2 regions of the Thiomonas sp. SCN 64-16 genome follow, and region 1 is predicted to be linked to the other one. Evidence: predicted binding sites of a transcription regulator. Region 1 holds the regulator's gene; the other holds the start of a gene.
The links. The regulator HrcA, encoded in region 1, represses chaperone genes, less so after heat shock. The targets are predictions, from matches to a motif close to TTAGCACTCNNNNNNNNNGAGTGCTAA.
Positions count from the first base shown of each region.

Region 2: rpoH (RNA polymerase sigma factor RpoH) is a predicted target of HrcA. The motif match lies at 5,766-5,792, and genes of this name have one in related genera.

Region 1 covers NZ_MEGQ01000078.1:113-7,732, reverse strand. Annotated here, with positions in the region: gene ABT24_RS14970 (YeeE/YedE family protein) at 1-1,043, shown strand, start outside; gene ABT24_RS14965 (hypothetical protein) at 1,055-1,243, shown strand; gene rapZ (RNase adapter RapZ) at 1,204-2,163, opposite strand; gene recN (DNA repair protein RecN) at 2,160-3,836, opposite strand; gene ABT24_RS14950 (NAD kinase) at 3,863-4,756, opposite strand; gene hrcA (heat-inducible transcriptional repressor HrcA) at 4,873-5,892, shown strand; gene ABT24_RS14940 (universal stress protein) at 5,920-6,345, opposite strand; gene ABT24_RS14935 (porin) at 6,480-7,620, opposite strand, start outside.
Region 2 covers NZ_MEGQ01000004.1:48,095-56,038, reverse strand. Annotated here, with positions in the region: gene ABT24_RS02085 (histone deacetylase family protein) at 1-504, opposite strand, end outside; gene ABT24_RS02080 (AAA family ATPase) at 596-1,519, shown strand; gene ABT24_RS02075 (DUF58 domain-containing protein) at 1,551-2,660, shown strand; gene ABT24_RS02070 (transglutaminase TgpA family protein) at 2,657-4,732, shown strand; gene rpoH (RNA polymerase sigma factor RpoH) at 4,828-5,736, opposite strand; gene ABT24_RS02060 (hypothetical protein) at 5,901-6,320, shown strand; gene ABT24_RS02055 (TolC family protein) at 6,416-7,858, shown strand; gene ABT24_RS02050 (multicopper oxidase family protein) at 7,878-7,944, shown strand, end outside.

The sequences.
Region 1 (7,620 bases):
CCGCCATCACCTGGCTGGTCGGCTGGCGGCAGGGCCTGCTCTGGTTGATCGGCCTGGGCTATGGCGTGCTGCTTTCGGCGGCCGCCTTCGGCTTCACCACCGGCTGGAGGGTATGGATCACCCGCCGCGACACCATAGGGCTTTGGGCGCAATTCGTCGGCATCGCGGTGGCCATGCTCATCAGCGTGCCTCTGCTGGCCGCGCAGCCCGCGCTGCAGGGCGCCGATGGGCCGCTTTCCATCAGTCTGCTGATAGGCGCGTTCGTGTTCGGCGCCGCCATGCAGGTCGCCGATGGCTGCGGCTCGGGCACTTTGTACAAGGCGGGTCTCGGTCATCCGGTGAGTCTTGCCGTGCTGCCCGCCTTCGTGTTCGGCAGCTTTCTCGGCGCAGCACAGCTTCCAGCCTGGCTATCGCTGGGCGCGCTGCCGCCGGTCAATCTGGTGCACCGCCTCGGGGCCACCGAAACGCTGATCGTCCAGCTTGCGGCCCTCGCCCTGCTGGCCGCGCTGTTGTGGAGGTTTCGCGGCACGCAACCTTCACGCTGGCGCGGGCCTGCGGTGTGGTGGGCCGCCATCGGCCTGGGGCTGCTGGCGGCCGCCAATCTGGTGGTTGCCGGGCAGCCTTGGGGCATTGTTTACGGCCTGGGTCTTTGGGGCGCCAAGATCGTGCAGGCGCTGGGCTTCGATCTGAGCGGCAACGCCTTCTGGGGCCTGCCGGCCCAGCAGGCGCAGTTGCACGCCACGGTATTGGCCGACAACACCAGCGTCACCGATCTGGGTTTGTTGCTGGGCGCGCTCATCGCTGCCAGCTGGCGCGGAAAAGCCAGCCCAGCGGTGAGCCTGCCCGCACGGCAATGGCTGGCTTCCGTTGTTGCCGGCTTGCTGCTGGGCTATAGCTCGCGGCTGGCCTTCGGCTGCAATGTCGGAGCGTATTTCTCGGGCATCGCCACCGGCAGCCTGCACGGCTGGGTATGGTTCGCCTGCGCGTTCGCGGGCAGCCTGGTAGGCGTGCGCGTGCGCCATCGTCTAGGGATGGCGGATTGAAAATGCGAACGATGCACCGAAAATTTCCCTGGCTGATCGCCCTGTTCTGGGCCGCCGTGGTCGTGCTGCTGGTGCTGGACTGGCGCGTAAGCACGCCGCACGACCGGTTTGCCGAACCGCCTCCCCTCGCACTGGGCAACGGCCCGGCGGCGGACGCGGGTCACTGCTCGCTCGACCCCGTCGCGCCCAACTCGCGGTGACGCAGCAGTACGGTGTACTGGCTGGCGAAAGCGCGGCTGAGTTGTTCGCTCAAGTACACCGAACGATGCTGCCCACCGGTACAGCCGATGGCCACGCCGACATAGCTGCGGTGATCGGCGGCCAGTTTGGGTAGCCAGCGCTGCAAAAACCCGCTGATGTCGGCCTGCATCTGCAGCACCTCGGGCTGGCGCAGCAGAAACTCGGCCACGGGGGCGTCGCGCCCGGTGAGGGGCCGCAGCACCGGGTCGTAGTGCGGGTTGGGCAGCATGCGCACGTCGAACACATAGTCGGCGTCGAGCGGCACGCCGCGCTTGAACGCGAACGACTCGAACAGCACCACCATCTGGCTGGCCTGCACCCGCACGGTCTGCTTGATCCAGTCGCGCAACTGAGCCGACTTCATCTGGCTGGTGTCGATGTGCAGGCCGATCTCGGCCACCGGGCTCAGCAGTTCGCGCTCTATCTCGATGGATTCGATCAGCGCGTTGGCGTAGCCCTCGCCGCGGGCGGCAGCAAGGTTGCCGATCTGCTGCGCGGTCACGCGGCTGGTGAGCGGGTGGCGGCGGCGGGTTTCCGAAAATCGCTGCACCAGCGTGTCGGTGGCGCAGTCGAGGTAGATCGCGTGCACCTCGCAGCTGGCCCGCAGGTTTTCGAGCAGGCGCGGCACGTCGGCCAGCGACTCGGCGCTGCGCGCGTCCACCGCGACGGCCACGCGCTTTTGCCCCGAAGCGCGGGTCTGCTCGACCAGCGGGGTGATGAGTTGCGGCGGCAGGTTGTCCACGCAGTAATAGCCGGAGTCTTCCAGCGCGGTCAGCGCCACCGATTTGCCCGAGCCGGACAGCCCGGAAATCAGCACCAGCTGGTGGGTCGATCGCGCATCGGCAGGCGTTGGGACAGCAGCGGTTTCAGACGGGCTCATCGGGTTTCCACGGACGGGGTTTCGCAAGCCGAGAGCAGCTCGCTGGCATGCTCCAGCGCGGCGCTCGATTGCGCGTTGCCGCCCAGCATACGGGCGATCTCGCTGCGCCGTTGTGACGGGTCGAGCGCGTCGAGCAGGCTGGCGGTCTGCCCGTCCGTGCTGTGCTTGCGCACCGCGAAATGCTGCTGCGCGCAAGCGGCCACCTGCGCCAGATGGGTGACGGCCAGCACCTGCCGGTCGCCCCCCAGGCGGCGCAGCAGCCGTCCCACGGTTTGCGCCACGGCGCCGCCGATGCCTGCATCGACCTCGTCGAAAATCAGGGTTTCGGTGTCTTGCAGGGCGCTGGTGGTCACGGCGACGGCCAGGGCGATGCGCGACAGCTCGCCGCCGCTGGCCACCTTGCCCAGCGCCCGCAGTTCCGCGCCGGGATGCGCCGCCACCTGCAGTTCCACCGCCTCGGCCCCACGCGCGCCCACGGCGTCGAGCGGGGTGAGCGCCACATCGAATCGCCCGCCGGGCATGCCCAGTTCCTGCATGGCCGCCTGCACCGCCTTGGCCAGTTGCTGCGCGGCCTTGCGGCGTTTGGTGCTCAGCTTGGCCGCCGCCTTCTGCAGCATGGCCTGCGCGGCCTGTTCGGCGCTTTCCAGCGCGGGCAGGTCGATACTGCGGTCGAGCTGCTGGAGTTTGTCTCGCAGGGCGTGATGGGTTTGCGGCAGGTCGGCCGCCGCCACGCGATGCTTGCGCGCGAGATTCATCCAGCCCGAAAGCCGGGCGTCGAGTTCGGCCAGACGCTGCGGGTCGGCCTCGGTACGTTCGGCCAGACGGCGCAGTTCGTGACTGAGGTCGCTCAGGCTGGTTTGCGCCGCGTCGATCTGCTGCACCAGCGGCTGCAGCCCGGCATCGACCTGCGCCGCTCGCTCCAGCGCCTGCTGCGCCTGCGCCAGCAAAGACAGCGCACTCACGTCCTCGCCGTCAAGCGCCCCCTGCGCCAGAGCGAAGTCTTCGAGCAGACTGCTGACATGCGCCAGTCGCTTGTGTTCGCTCTCCAGCGTGGCCCACTCGCCCTCGGCAGGACGCAGGCGATCGAGTTCCTCGCACTGCCACTGCAGGCGCTCGCGCTCCTCGGCCAACGCACCGACGTCGCCCCTGGCCTGCTGCAAGGCCGCGTCGGCATCGCGCCACTGGGCCCAGGCGAGCGCGACGGCCCGGGCTTCGTCTTGCGCCCCGGCGTAGCCGTCGAGCAGGTGGGTGACGACTTCGCGCCGTACCAGCCCCTGATAGGCGTGCTGCCCATGAATGTCCACCAGCCATTCCCCCGCGGCCTTGAGTTGCGCGGCGGTAGCCGGGCTGCCGTTGAGAAAGCCGCGCGACTTGCCCTGCGCGTCGATCACGCGGCGCAGCAGCAGCGTGTCGGCCTCGGCGGCGAATCCCTGCTCGTCCAGCCAGGCGGCCAGCGGCGGGCTCAGGCTGAACTCGGCGCTGATCTCTGCGCGCTGCGCCCCCGCGCGCACCACACTGCTGTCGGCGCGCTCGCCCAGCGCTAGCTTGAGCGCGTCGATCAGGATGGATTTGCCCGCGCCGGTTTCTCCGGTGAGCACGGTGAAGCCCCCCGCCAGATCGATGTCGAGCTCGGGAACGATGACAAAGTCGCGCAAATGCAGATGCAGCAGCATGGCTCAGTGGGAAAAGACGCAAATTTTCAGGATTCATCGGGCACTTCATGCCAATGAAGTTTCCGGCGCAGGGTGGAGAAATAGCTCCAACCCGGCGGGTGAAGAAACACGCAGCGATGCGGCGCCTGCCCGATGCGGATGCGATCGCCGCCGATCAGCTCGGCATAGCTCTGCATGTCGAAGTTCACGCTCACGTCGCGCGGCGTGACGACCTCGATCACGATATCGGCACCGCCCGGCAGCACGATGGGGCGATTCGACAGGGTATGCGGCGCAATCGGCACCAGCACCACACCGTCCACGCTGGGGTACAGAATGGGCCCGTAGGCCGACAGCGCATAGGCCGTGGAGCCCGTCGGCGTGGCGACGATCAGGCCGTCTGCCCGCTGCACATACATGAAGCGCCCGTCCACCTCCACCTTCAGCTCCACCAGCCCCGACGCGCCGTTGCGATTGACCACCACATCATTCACCGCAATGGCGCTGAAAATGGTCTGCCCCGCACGCTCCACCGCGCCGCTGAGCATGGCGCGCTCCTCGCGCTCGAAGTCGCCGGCCATCAGTCCGTCGATCGCGGGCTCCCAGTCGCTGTCGGCGATATCGGTCATGAAGCCCAGCCGCCCTGCGTTGATGCCCACCAGCGGCACTTTCAGCGGAGCGAGCCTGCGAGCCGCACCCAGCATGGTGCCGTCGCCGCCCAGCACCACCGCCACCCAGCCGCCCTGCGCGGTGCGCTCGGCCAGTTCGCTGCTGCGCAGCACCGGGTAAGGCAGCTCGGTGTGCTGCGCGGTGAGCTCGCCCACCCAGACCTCCACTCCGGCCCGGCTCAGCCGCGCGGCAATCTCGCCAAGTTTGCGCTGCGCCTGCGGCGCCTGATACTTGCCGATCAGCAAGACCTGCTGGAACACGGTACGGGGCATGGGGTTCAAAGTTGAGGCACGGCGGAGAACACCGCCCTGGCGGCAAATTACAGCACAGGCGCAAGTCCAGCGTAGCGTGTCGTGCCCGCGCGCCGTCTGCGGCCTAAAATTTGCTCATGGACGAACGCGCCCGACTGCTGCTCAAAACCCTGATCGAACACTACATCGCCGACGGTCAGCCGGTGGGTTCGCGCACGTTGTCGCGCGCTTCGGGGCTGGAGTTGTCCGCGGCCACCATCCGCAACGTCATGGCCGATCTCGAAGACATGGGCCTGATCGCCAGCCCGCACACCTCGGCCGGGCGCATTCCAACCCCGCGCGGCTACCGGGTATTTGTCGACACCATGCTCACCGCCCAGCCGCAGATGCCAACCGACCTGCTGCCGCAGACGCTGCAACAGCACATCGACACCGCCCCGCCCCAGCAAGTGATGATGCGCGCGGCGCAGCTCATGTCCAGCCTGTCGCAATTCGTCGGCGTGGTGCTGGCGCCGCAGCGCAGCGCCGCGTTTCGCCACATCGAGTTTCTGCGCTTGAGTGAACATCGCATTCTGCTCATCATCGTCAGCCCCGAGGGCGATGTGCAAAACCGCATGCTGCACTGGCCGCACGCCCTCAGCCAGAACGAACTCAATACCGCCACCAACTACCTCAACGCCCATTTTTCGGGCCTGAGTTTCGAGCAGGTCACGCAAAAGCTCGGCAGCGAAGTCGAACACCTGCGCAGCGAACTCGTCGCCCTCATGCAGGCCGGCGTGCAGGCCGGCAGTCAGGCGCTGCAGCAACCGCAAGATCAAGTCGTCATCTCCGGGCAACAGCAATTGCTCGGCATCGGCGACTTTGCGGGCAATCTGGGCAAACTGCGCCAACTCTTCGATCTGTTCGAACAAAAAGCCCAGTTGCTCAAACTGATGGATGCCTCCGCCCGTGCCGATGGCGTGCGCATCTACATCGGCGGCGAAAGCGAGGCCGTGCCGTTTGAAGAACTCTCCGTCATTACCGCACCCTATGCGGCCGACGGCAAAGTGGTCGGCACCCTCGGCGTCATCGGCCCCACCCGCATGGCCTACGACCGCATGATCCAGATCGTGGACATCACCTCCAAGCTGGTGGGCAATGCGCTGAGCCAGCGGTAGGGCCTGTTAACGCGCCGTCGCGGCGGCTCACCGCACCAGCAGCACCGGCACCGTGGTGGACGCCACCACCTTGCTCGCCACCGAGCCCATGACGAAGCCCTTGAGCGCCGAGTGGCCGTGCGTGCCCATGATGAGCAGGTCGGGCTGCAGGCGCGCCACCTCGGAGGCGATCTGCTCGGCCGGATCGCCCACCACAAAACGAGACTCGAACGCCAGCCCGGCCTGTTTCAGCACGCCTTCAGCGGGCGCCAGCGCCTGCGCGCTGACGTCGCGGTAATACGCGTCCAGCGTGGCCTTGCTCAGTTGCGCGCGCGCCAGCGGCGTGCCGATGGACAGCGCCACCGTGAGCAGGGTAATGCGCGGCGGCTCCTTGTATTGCCGCACCTGCTGCACCAGAACCTGCGCAGCCCGCGCGGTGTAAGTCGATCCGTCGACCGGTAGAACAATGTACATTGAACAACCCTCCCTGTGCGGGCATTATGCCTGCCGCAACACGACCGCTCCCTGGCCTTTTTGCGATTTATACAGTCGAAAAAAAGCCGCCCGAAGGCGGCTTTCAAAGCAGTTGCTAGAGCAGCTTGCGCTGATCAGAACTTGTGACGGATGCCCAGGGAGAAGCCGCTGGAAGACTGCCCACCCATCGAACCGGAGCTAAACAACGTTGCGTCGCCGACGTACTGATCGACATTGTTTTGGTTGCTGATGTGGGCGTAAGAAGTGTACAGGTTGGTACGCTTCGACAGTGCGTAGGTATACCCGATGGCAGCTTGTTTGACGGTGGACTGATCCAGGTTGCTGTCCTTCCGCTGGCCGTAGCTGACGAGAATAGCGCCAGGGCCAACGGGCACGGTAGCACCCAGCATCCAGATCTTGAGATTGGGGTTTTGGCCACCACCAACCATTACAGAGCCATCGCCATACTTCTCTTGTGCATAGTACGCACTCACCTTGGCTACGCCAAAATCATAAGCGCCGTATATGTTCCACAGCTTATTCTTGATATATCCATCGCTAGGGGTCATGCTGCGACCGGTTGCATCAAGAAGGAAAGCCGAAGTCGCAAGGGCTGTAGTTGAAGAATAGTTGTGCTCCAAATACGTGGCGCCTGCGGAGATTGGGCCGTTGTCATAGGTCAATGCCAAGTTATAAGCGCGACCATTGGAGTTGTTGCCCGGCTGACCACCGAAACCATACGCAACCGTTCCCTGAAAGCCTGCAAATGTCGGAGTCATGTACGCCATGGTTTGAGACACGCGAACATAGTCACCCGCACCAACGTCCAAGTTAGTGATCGTGCCATTCAAGCCTGCGCCAAACGGGTCGGCAGTTGCAGCAGCATTGAAGAACGGGCTGTACATACGGCCCAGTGCCACGGTACCGAAGCCACCAGTCAGGCCAACCATGCTGGTGCGGCCCATGAAGGTCGAGCCGCTGGTGCAATAGCTGCCACCAGCTTGCGCTTGTGCGCCTTGGCCAGCACCACCGTATGCGCTGGCATTGTTACCGTTGGCACAGAAACCGGTTTCCAACTGGAACACGGCCGACAGACCGCCGCCCAGATCTTCCGTGCCCTTCAAGCCGATGCGCGAGCCGGACTGAATGCCGGAGCCCAGACGGTTCACGGTGGTGTTGTCGTAAGAAAGATGCTGCACGCCAAGGTCGACGATGCCATAAAGCTGGACATTGTCAGCAGCCATGGCCGCACCGCTGAATGCGCCGAACAATGCC
Region 2 (7,944 bases), on a different contig from region 1:
GTGGTGCACATCGAAATCGACGATGGCCACGCGATCCAGCCCGCGCACATCGAGCGCATGGCGTGCGGCAATGGCGACATTGCCGAGAAAACAGAATCCCATCGCCTGATCGCGAGTGGCATGATGGCCGGGCGGGCGGATGGAGCAAAAGGCGTTGTGCAGATGACCGTCGATGACGGCATCGGTCGCGCTGATGGCTGCACCGGCGGCCCGCAGCGCGGCTTGCCAGGTATGCGGATTCATCATCGTGTCCGCGTCGATCCACTCATGCCCCTGCTCGAAATCACCGCGCTTTTTGAGATCGGCGACATACAGCGCCGAATGCGCGCGCTCAACGTCCTCCAGGCTGGCGGGCGGCGCGTCGTCGTGGCGTTCGAGCCAAGGCGCAATCTGCGCGGCGATCAACCGGTCTTCAATGGCGGCGAGGCGCTGCGGGCATTCGGGATGGTCTGCCCCCATTTCGTGCAGGGTGCAGTCGGCATGGGTGTAGAAGCCGGTCGTCATGGTTCTTGTCTCCTGCGGCATATCCCCAGATTCGGGGGCATGCACGTCGTCCTCGTAGCATAGTGCGCTGTCGCCCCCCACTCCGCCGCTCGTGAAAACCCCAGCCCTGCCCAGTTTGCTCGACCAGCTCGAAACCATTATCAGAGGCAAGCGCCCGCAGGTGGAACTCGCCGTGTGCTGCCTCTTGGCCAGCGGTCATCTGCTCATCGAAGATCTGCCCGGGGTGGGCAAGACCACGCTGGCCCATGCCCTGGCCGCCACGCTGGGGCTGCAGTACGCCCGCGCGCAGTTCACCTCCGACCTCATGCCGGGCGATCTGCTGGGCATTTCGGTGTTCGACCGCAACCGCAGCGAGTTCGTGTTTCACCCCGGCCCGGTGTTTTCGCAGGTGCTGCTGGCCGACGAAATCAACCGCGCCGGGCCGAAGGTGCAAAGCGCCCTGCTCGAAGCGATGGAAGAGCGCCAGGTGAGTGTGGACGGACAGACGCGCCGCCTGCCCGAACCGTTTTTCGTCATCGCCACCCAAAACCCGTTCGACCAGCTCGGCACCTATGCCCTGCCCGAGTCGCAGCTCGACCGCTTTCTGCTGTGCATCTCGCTGGGCTACCCCAGCCGCGCCGCCGAGCGCGCCCTGCTCGAAGGCCGCGACCGGCGCGAGCTGATCGCGGAGCTGCAACCGGTGCTGACCCCCGAGCGCTTGATCGAGCTGCAGCGACAGGCGCAGGCCGTGCACGCCGCGCCCGCCCTGCTCGATTATGTGCAGGAGCTGCTCACGCAGACGCGCAACGGGCGCTGGTTCATCGAAGGGCTCAGCCCGCGCGCCGGTCTGGGCCTGTTGCGCGCCGCCCGGGCCTGGGCGCTGCTGCAGGGCCGCGACTACCTCATTCCCGACGACGTGCAGCAAGTCCTGCCGTTTGTTGCCGGGCACCGCTTGCGCACCCTCGACAGCCCCACGGTCAACCGCGCCGCCTCGTTGCAGGCAGTGCAATCGCTGCTGGAACACGTCCCGGTGTAAGGCCCGAAGGCCCGCGCGCCAAGCAGTGATCATGCCACCCTCCGCCGATACCGCCCTGCCCCCGCCCGCCGCGTCGAACACCCTGCGCGACGCCTTCGCGCAGCGCTTTGATGCCTGGGCGCTAGCACGCCATCCGGCCGGCGGCAGCACGCGGCTGACCCACCGCAATGTCTACATCCTGCCCACCCGCACCGGCTGGTTTTTCGCCCTGCTGCTGCTGGTCTTGCTGGTGCTGAGCATCAACTACCAGCTCAATCTCGGCTATCTGCTCACCTTCCTGCTGGCGGGCAGCGCGATGATGGCCATGCACGTCACCCACAACAATCTTCGCGGCTTGCAGCTCATCGCGCGGCCGCCCGAAGGCCTGCTGCACCAGGGTCAGAGCGCCCGTCTCGGCCTGCTGTTGCAAGGCGGCGCACGCGACCGCTGGGGGCTGGCGCTGCGCCCGGCGGGCACCCAAGCTACGCCGCCCGCGTCCCAGAAGAAGGCCCGCCGCAAAGCGTCCAAGGCGCCTTACCCCTGGGCCTACGCCGACTGCGCCCGCAACAGTGAACCCGCCCTCACCCTGAGCTGGACGCCGCCGCGCCGCGGCCTGCTGGCCTGGCCCCTGCTCACCGTCGAAAGTTATTACCCGCTGGGCGTCTGGACGGCCTGGAGCCGCTGGCAGCCGCAGATCGAACTGCTCGTGCTGCCAGCCGCCGAGCATCCCGCCCCGCCCCTGCCGCCCGCCCGCCCCACGCCAGGCAACGGCCCGGCGCTTGCGCGCGGCGGCGGCGAAACCGATGGCGTACGCGCCTATCGCACCGGTGATTCGCTACGGCATGTGCTGTGGAAAAAATTCGCCCGCAGCGACGAACTCATCAGCCGCGACACCGCCCAGCCACAGGCCCGCGCCGAACTCTGGCTCGACTTCGCCGCGCTGCCCGCGCAGCTCGACATCGAAGCCCGGCTTTCACGGCTGTGCGCCTGGGTGCTGGCGGCCGACCGCACCGGCACGCCCTACGGCCTGCAGCTCGGCGGCCAGCAAATCAGGCCAGCCACTGGCGCCGCGCACCGCGCCGCCTGCCTGCGCCTGCTCGCGCTGCATCCCGGCCCCCTGTTGCAGCCCCGTTCGGGCGCCGCCCCGCGAGCCAAGTCGTGATTCAGTCCAACCCCAGCCAGACGCTGCTGGCCCGCTGGACCCACCGCACCAACGCCCTGCCGCGCGATGCGCGCGACACCCTGTTCCTGCTCGGCGTGTCGCTGCTGCTGATGCTTCCGCTGTTCGTCCATCTGCCTTGGTGGACGAGCGCGCTGGTGCTCGGCCTGCTGGCCTGGCGTGCGGCGCTGGCCTGGCGCAGTGCGCCGCTGCCCGGGCGCGGCGTGCTGGTGCTCATTTTGCTGTTCTCCGTCGTCATCACCCTGTGGGATTTCCACACCGTACTCGGGCGCGACGCGGGGGTCGCGCTGCTGTGCGTGCTGCTCGGCCTCAAAACCCTGGAGATGCGCTCGCGCCGCGATGCCCATGTGCTGTTCTTTCTCGGTTTTTTCACCATCGCGGCCAACTTTCTGTTCTCGCAGTCGCTGGGTACCGCCCTGGTCATGGTGCTGGCCACCTGGGGCATGCTGGCCGCGCTGGTCAACGCCAATCTGCCCGCTGGTCGGCCGCCGCTGCGGCAGTCGCTGCTCACCGCGCTCAAGATGATGGCGCTGGGCGCGCCCGCGATGGTCGTGCTGTTCATGGTGTTTCCGCGCCTGAGCGCGCCGCTGTGGGCCTTGCCGCAAAGCGGCGCGCAGGCCATCACCGGGCTGTCGGCCAGTATGTCACCGGGGCAGATCGCCGAGTTGGCGCGAGACGACTCGGTCGCCTTCCGCGTGGTGTTCCACGGCCCGCGCCCGCCTGACCGTGAGCTTTACTGGCGCGGCCCGGTGCTGAGTTTGTTTGACAACGGCGTGTGGCTGCCCAACCCGCGCCAGCGCGACCGCGCCAGCCTCGCCCCACCCGCCGATCTGCACCTGAGCGGCCCGCCCGTGCGCTACACCGTCACCCTGCAGCCCACGCAGCAGACCTTCGTCTTCGCGCTCGACGCCCCGATGGCCGCGCCCGAGATCGAGGGATATCGGGTGCAGTGGCTGCCCGACCTGCAACTGGTCACCGGGCGGCCGCTCGACCATCTCTCGCGCTACACCGTCGAGTCGTCACCGCAGTTTCGCTACGGCCCCACGCAATTCACCCCCGCCCTGCGTGCCGACGAAGCCCTGCCTGCGGGCTTCGATCCGCGCAGCGTGGCGCTGGGCAGGCAACTCGCCGCGCAAGCCAGGGCGGCCGGACAGGGCGGCGCCTTCGTTGCGCTAGCCCTGCTGCAGATGTTTCGCAACCAACCCTTCCGCTACACCCTCAACCCCGGCACCTACGGCCTGCGCGACGGCGTGGACCAATTTCTGTTCGACCGCCGCGCCGGTTTTTGCGAACACTACGCGCAGGCGTTCGTCGTGGTGATGCGGGCCGCAGGCATTCCCGCGCGCATCGTCACCGGCTACCAGGGCGGCCGCTTCAACCCGGTGGACGACACCTGGGTGGTGCGCCAAAGCGACGCCCACGCCTGGGCCGAATACTGGCTGCCCGAACGCGGCTGGGTGCGCGCCGACCCTACCGCCGCCGTTGACCCCGCGCGCATCGACCGCAGCGGCGCCACCCTCGCCTCGCGCGAGCCCCTGCTGGGCGTGGCCGCGCTCGGCCCGCGCGACGCCGCGCTGCTGCTGCAACTGCGCAACCAATGGGACGCGCTCAACAACACCTGGAACCAGTGGGTGCTGCACTACGGCAGCCAGCGCCAGCTCGATCTGCTGAACAAGCTCGGCCTGCACCAACCCGACATGGCCACCCTGGCCGCGCTGGCCATCGCCACCCTGCTGGTGGCCACCGCCATCGGCGGCGCGTTTCTGGCGCTGGAGCGCCACAGGCACGACCCTTGGACGCAGACCTACGCCCTGCTGCGCGGCAAGCTGGAGCAGGTCGGCATCGACAGTGAACCCTCCACCCCGCCGCGCACTCTGGCGGGCCGCATCGACCCTGCCCGACTGGGCGCTGACAGCCTCCCGCCCCAATCCGCGCAAGCTGCCATTGCGCTCCTGCTGCAACTCGAACGCTGGCGCTACGCCCCGCCAGTTGATGCCCGCCAGCGCAAAACGCAATGGGCCGCGCTGCGGCAGGCCGTGCGCCGCTGGCGCTGATGCGCGTGCCACACAAACATCAAAAAAAGCCCGTCACCTGCGGGCTTTTTAGACGGTGCAACGACAGATTCAGGCAAACGAACCAAGCAAACGAATCAGGCAAATTCCGCCAGCGACTTGCGCATTTTTTTCATCGCCGCCACCTCGATCTGGCGGATGCGTTCGGCCGACACGCCGTATTCGGCGGCCAGTTCGTGCAGGGTCTTGCCGCCGCTGCCGTCATCATTCACCTGCAGCCAGCGCTGCTCGACAATGGCGCGGCTGCGGGCGTCGAGCAGTTCGAGCGCGTTTTCCAGCCCTTCGACCTGCAGCCGGTCGTGGCTGCGCGCTTCGAGCACGGCCATCGGCTCCTGCGTGTTGTCGGCCAGATAGGAAATGGGCGCATAACTCTCTTCGCCATCTTCCACCGTGGGGTCGAGCGCGATGTCGGCGCCGCCCATGCGGCTTTCCATCTCGATCACGTCTTCGCGCTTGACGTTGAGCGCCTGCGCCATGTCGTCGATCTGCGCCTCGTTCATGCCGGCGTTGGCCGTTTTCATCGAGCGCAGATTGAAAAACAGCTTGCGCTGCGATTTGGTGGTGGCCACTTTCACCAACCGCCAGTTGCGCAGAATGTATTCGTGAATTTCGGCCTTGATCCAGTGCAGGGCATAACTCACCAGCCGCACGCCATGCGCCGGGTCGAAACGCTTGACCGCCTTCATCAAGCCGATATTGCCTTCTTGAATGAGGTCGGCATGCGGCAGGCCGTAGCCCAGATATTGCCGTGCGGTGGAAACCACCAGCCGCAGGTGCGACAGCACCAGCTTGCCCGCCGCGTCTTTGTCCCCCTGCTCGCGCCAGGTGCGCGCCAGCCGCGCCTCCTCTTCCGCGCTGAGCATGGGCAGGCGGTTGACGGCGCTGATGTAGGCGTCCAGATTGCCCAGACTGGGCAAGGCGAGCGGAAACGCGCCATCGACCTGGGCCGGGCGCAGAACGATTGCGGCTGACTGAGTGTGGGTCATGGATGGAATCCTCCTGTTTGTGTTTGATATTAGCACTCACAGTGAGAGAGTGCTAATGACCAATAGTTCCCTGCCGGCCCGGGGCGGAAACCCATTTTCCGCACGTTCTATGGGGGTTTGATGACGGCAGTGTGCCTGCGAATTCTTAGGTTAGACTTTGTCACATGTCTCGCTTGCTGCGTCCCGTTCTGGTCTTGCTGCTCGTCTTGCTGCCTCTGCGCGGCTGGGCGCAGGTCAGCATGAATTTGGGCGACGGAGTGCAAACCCCGGCCCAGACCACGGCGCAGGCGCAGGCGCATGAGATGACCTCAAATGACATGGCCTCAATGGCGGATCTGCACTCGCTGGCGGCAGAGCAACACACTTCAGACGCGATGCCGGGCTGCCACGTCGACGCCAACACCCCAGCCGATTGCGGCTCTCACGATCACCAGCATTGCGTGATCTGCCATCTGGCCGTGGCTCAGCCCCCAGCCTTCACCCTGCTGCTGACCGACGCCGCGCAGCACTCGTGCCCCTCCACCGCCAACACCGCGTGGCACAGCGCCGAGCCGCGCTCTCTGCAGCGCCCTCCCAGAGCCTGACCCCCGTTTGAGTCCCGGTTGCAGCGCGGGTCGCAAGACTTGCGCTGCGCATCGTGTCGCCGCGCGCTGTCGCGGCTCGAATGAGGTGTCAATTCATGTGGAACCCACCCAGACCGCAGGTGCGCCTGCGGGCGCTGCGGCTCGCCCCCCTGGCCGCAGCCGCGCTTCTGGCAGCTTGCGCGCCCTTGCAAACCCGGCAGTCGCTACAGGCCGTCAATGTCATTACCCAGCCCCATACCGGCACGCCGCTGCACTTGCAGCGCGATCCCGCGCAGCAGCAAGACGCGCAAGCCCGGATCGACGCGCTGCTGTCCAAACCCCTGACTGCCGATGACGCGGTGCGCATCGCGCTGCTCGGCAGCCCGGCGCTGCAAGCGCTGATCGCGCAGGTGCAGGCCGACTCGGCCGACTCCACGCAAAGCGCCCGGTTGACCAACCCGGTTTTCGGCTTCGAGCGCCTGCTCATTGGTGGCGGCGGAGTGGAGATCACACGCAGCCTGAGCTTCGGTCTGCTCGATCTGCTCACTTTGCCCACGCGTTCGCGCCTGAACGACACGCAGCAGACGCAACTTCGGCTCAGCCTCGCCCGCGCGGTGCTGCGCACGGCGGCGCAAGCGCGGCTGGGTTGGGTTCGCGCCGTGGCGGCGCAGCAAACTGCCGCCTACGACCGCGATGTGGTGGAAGCGGCCAAGGCCACCGCCATTCTGGCTGACCGCATGCAGCAGGCGGGCAACTTCACCAAGCTCGACGCGGCGCAGCAAGGCCTGTTCGCCGCCGATAGCCAGCTACGCCTGCGCCGCGCCGAACTGGCCGCCACGCAAAGCCGCGAGGCGCTGGTGCAGGTGCTGGGGTTGTCGGCAGAGCAAGCCGCCCGCCTCGCTTTGCCGACGCAACTGTCGGAGGTGCCCAAGCAGCCGAGCGCAGCCGCGCCGATGGCGCTGCAAACCGCGCTCGACCAGCGTCTGGACGTGCAACTCGCCCGCGCCGATTACACGGCCACCGCGCAAGCCGCAGGGCTGGCGCGCGCTACCAGCCTGATCGAGCATGTCGAACTCGGCGGCGTGCGAAAGACCTATAGCGACGCGCCGCCGCAAAACGGCTTCGACCTCAGCCTGCCGCTGCCGCTGTTCGATCTAGGCGACGCCCGCCGCAGCGCCGCCGCCGACCGCGTGCTCGCCGCGCGCAACCGCGCCATCGCCACCGCGCGCCGCGCCGCCTCGCAACTGCGCGAGGCCGACGCCCTGCGCGGCAGCGCCTGGCAGCAGCAGCGCCTCAGCCGCGAGCAGATCGTGCCCCTGGCGCAGACCGTGCTCGATGAGAGCCAGCTTCGCTACAACGGCATGCTCATCGGCACCTTTCAGCTCGTCGCCGCCGCGCAGACGCAGGTGCAGGCGGTGCGAGAGGCCATCTCCGCGCAGCGCAATTACTGGCTGGCCGACGCCGCCTGGCAAGCCGCCCAGCTTGGCGTGGACGCAGGCCCGGGCGCCCTGCCCGACTCCGCTTCCGCCAACGCCGCCCCGGCCGTCACCAGCCACTGACCCACAGGACTTTCACACCATGAATACCCGACGCCATTTTCTCGGCGCTGCCGCGGCCCTCGTCGCCGCAGGCGCCGCCAGCCGCA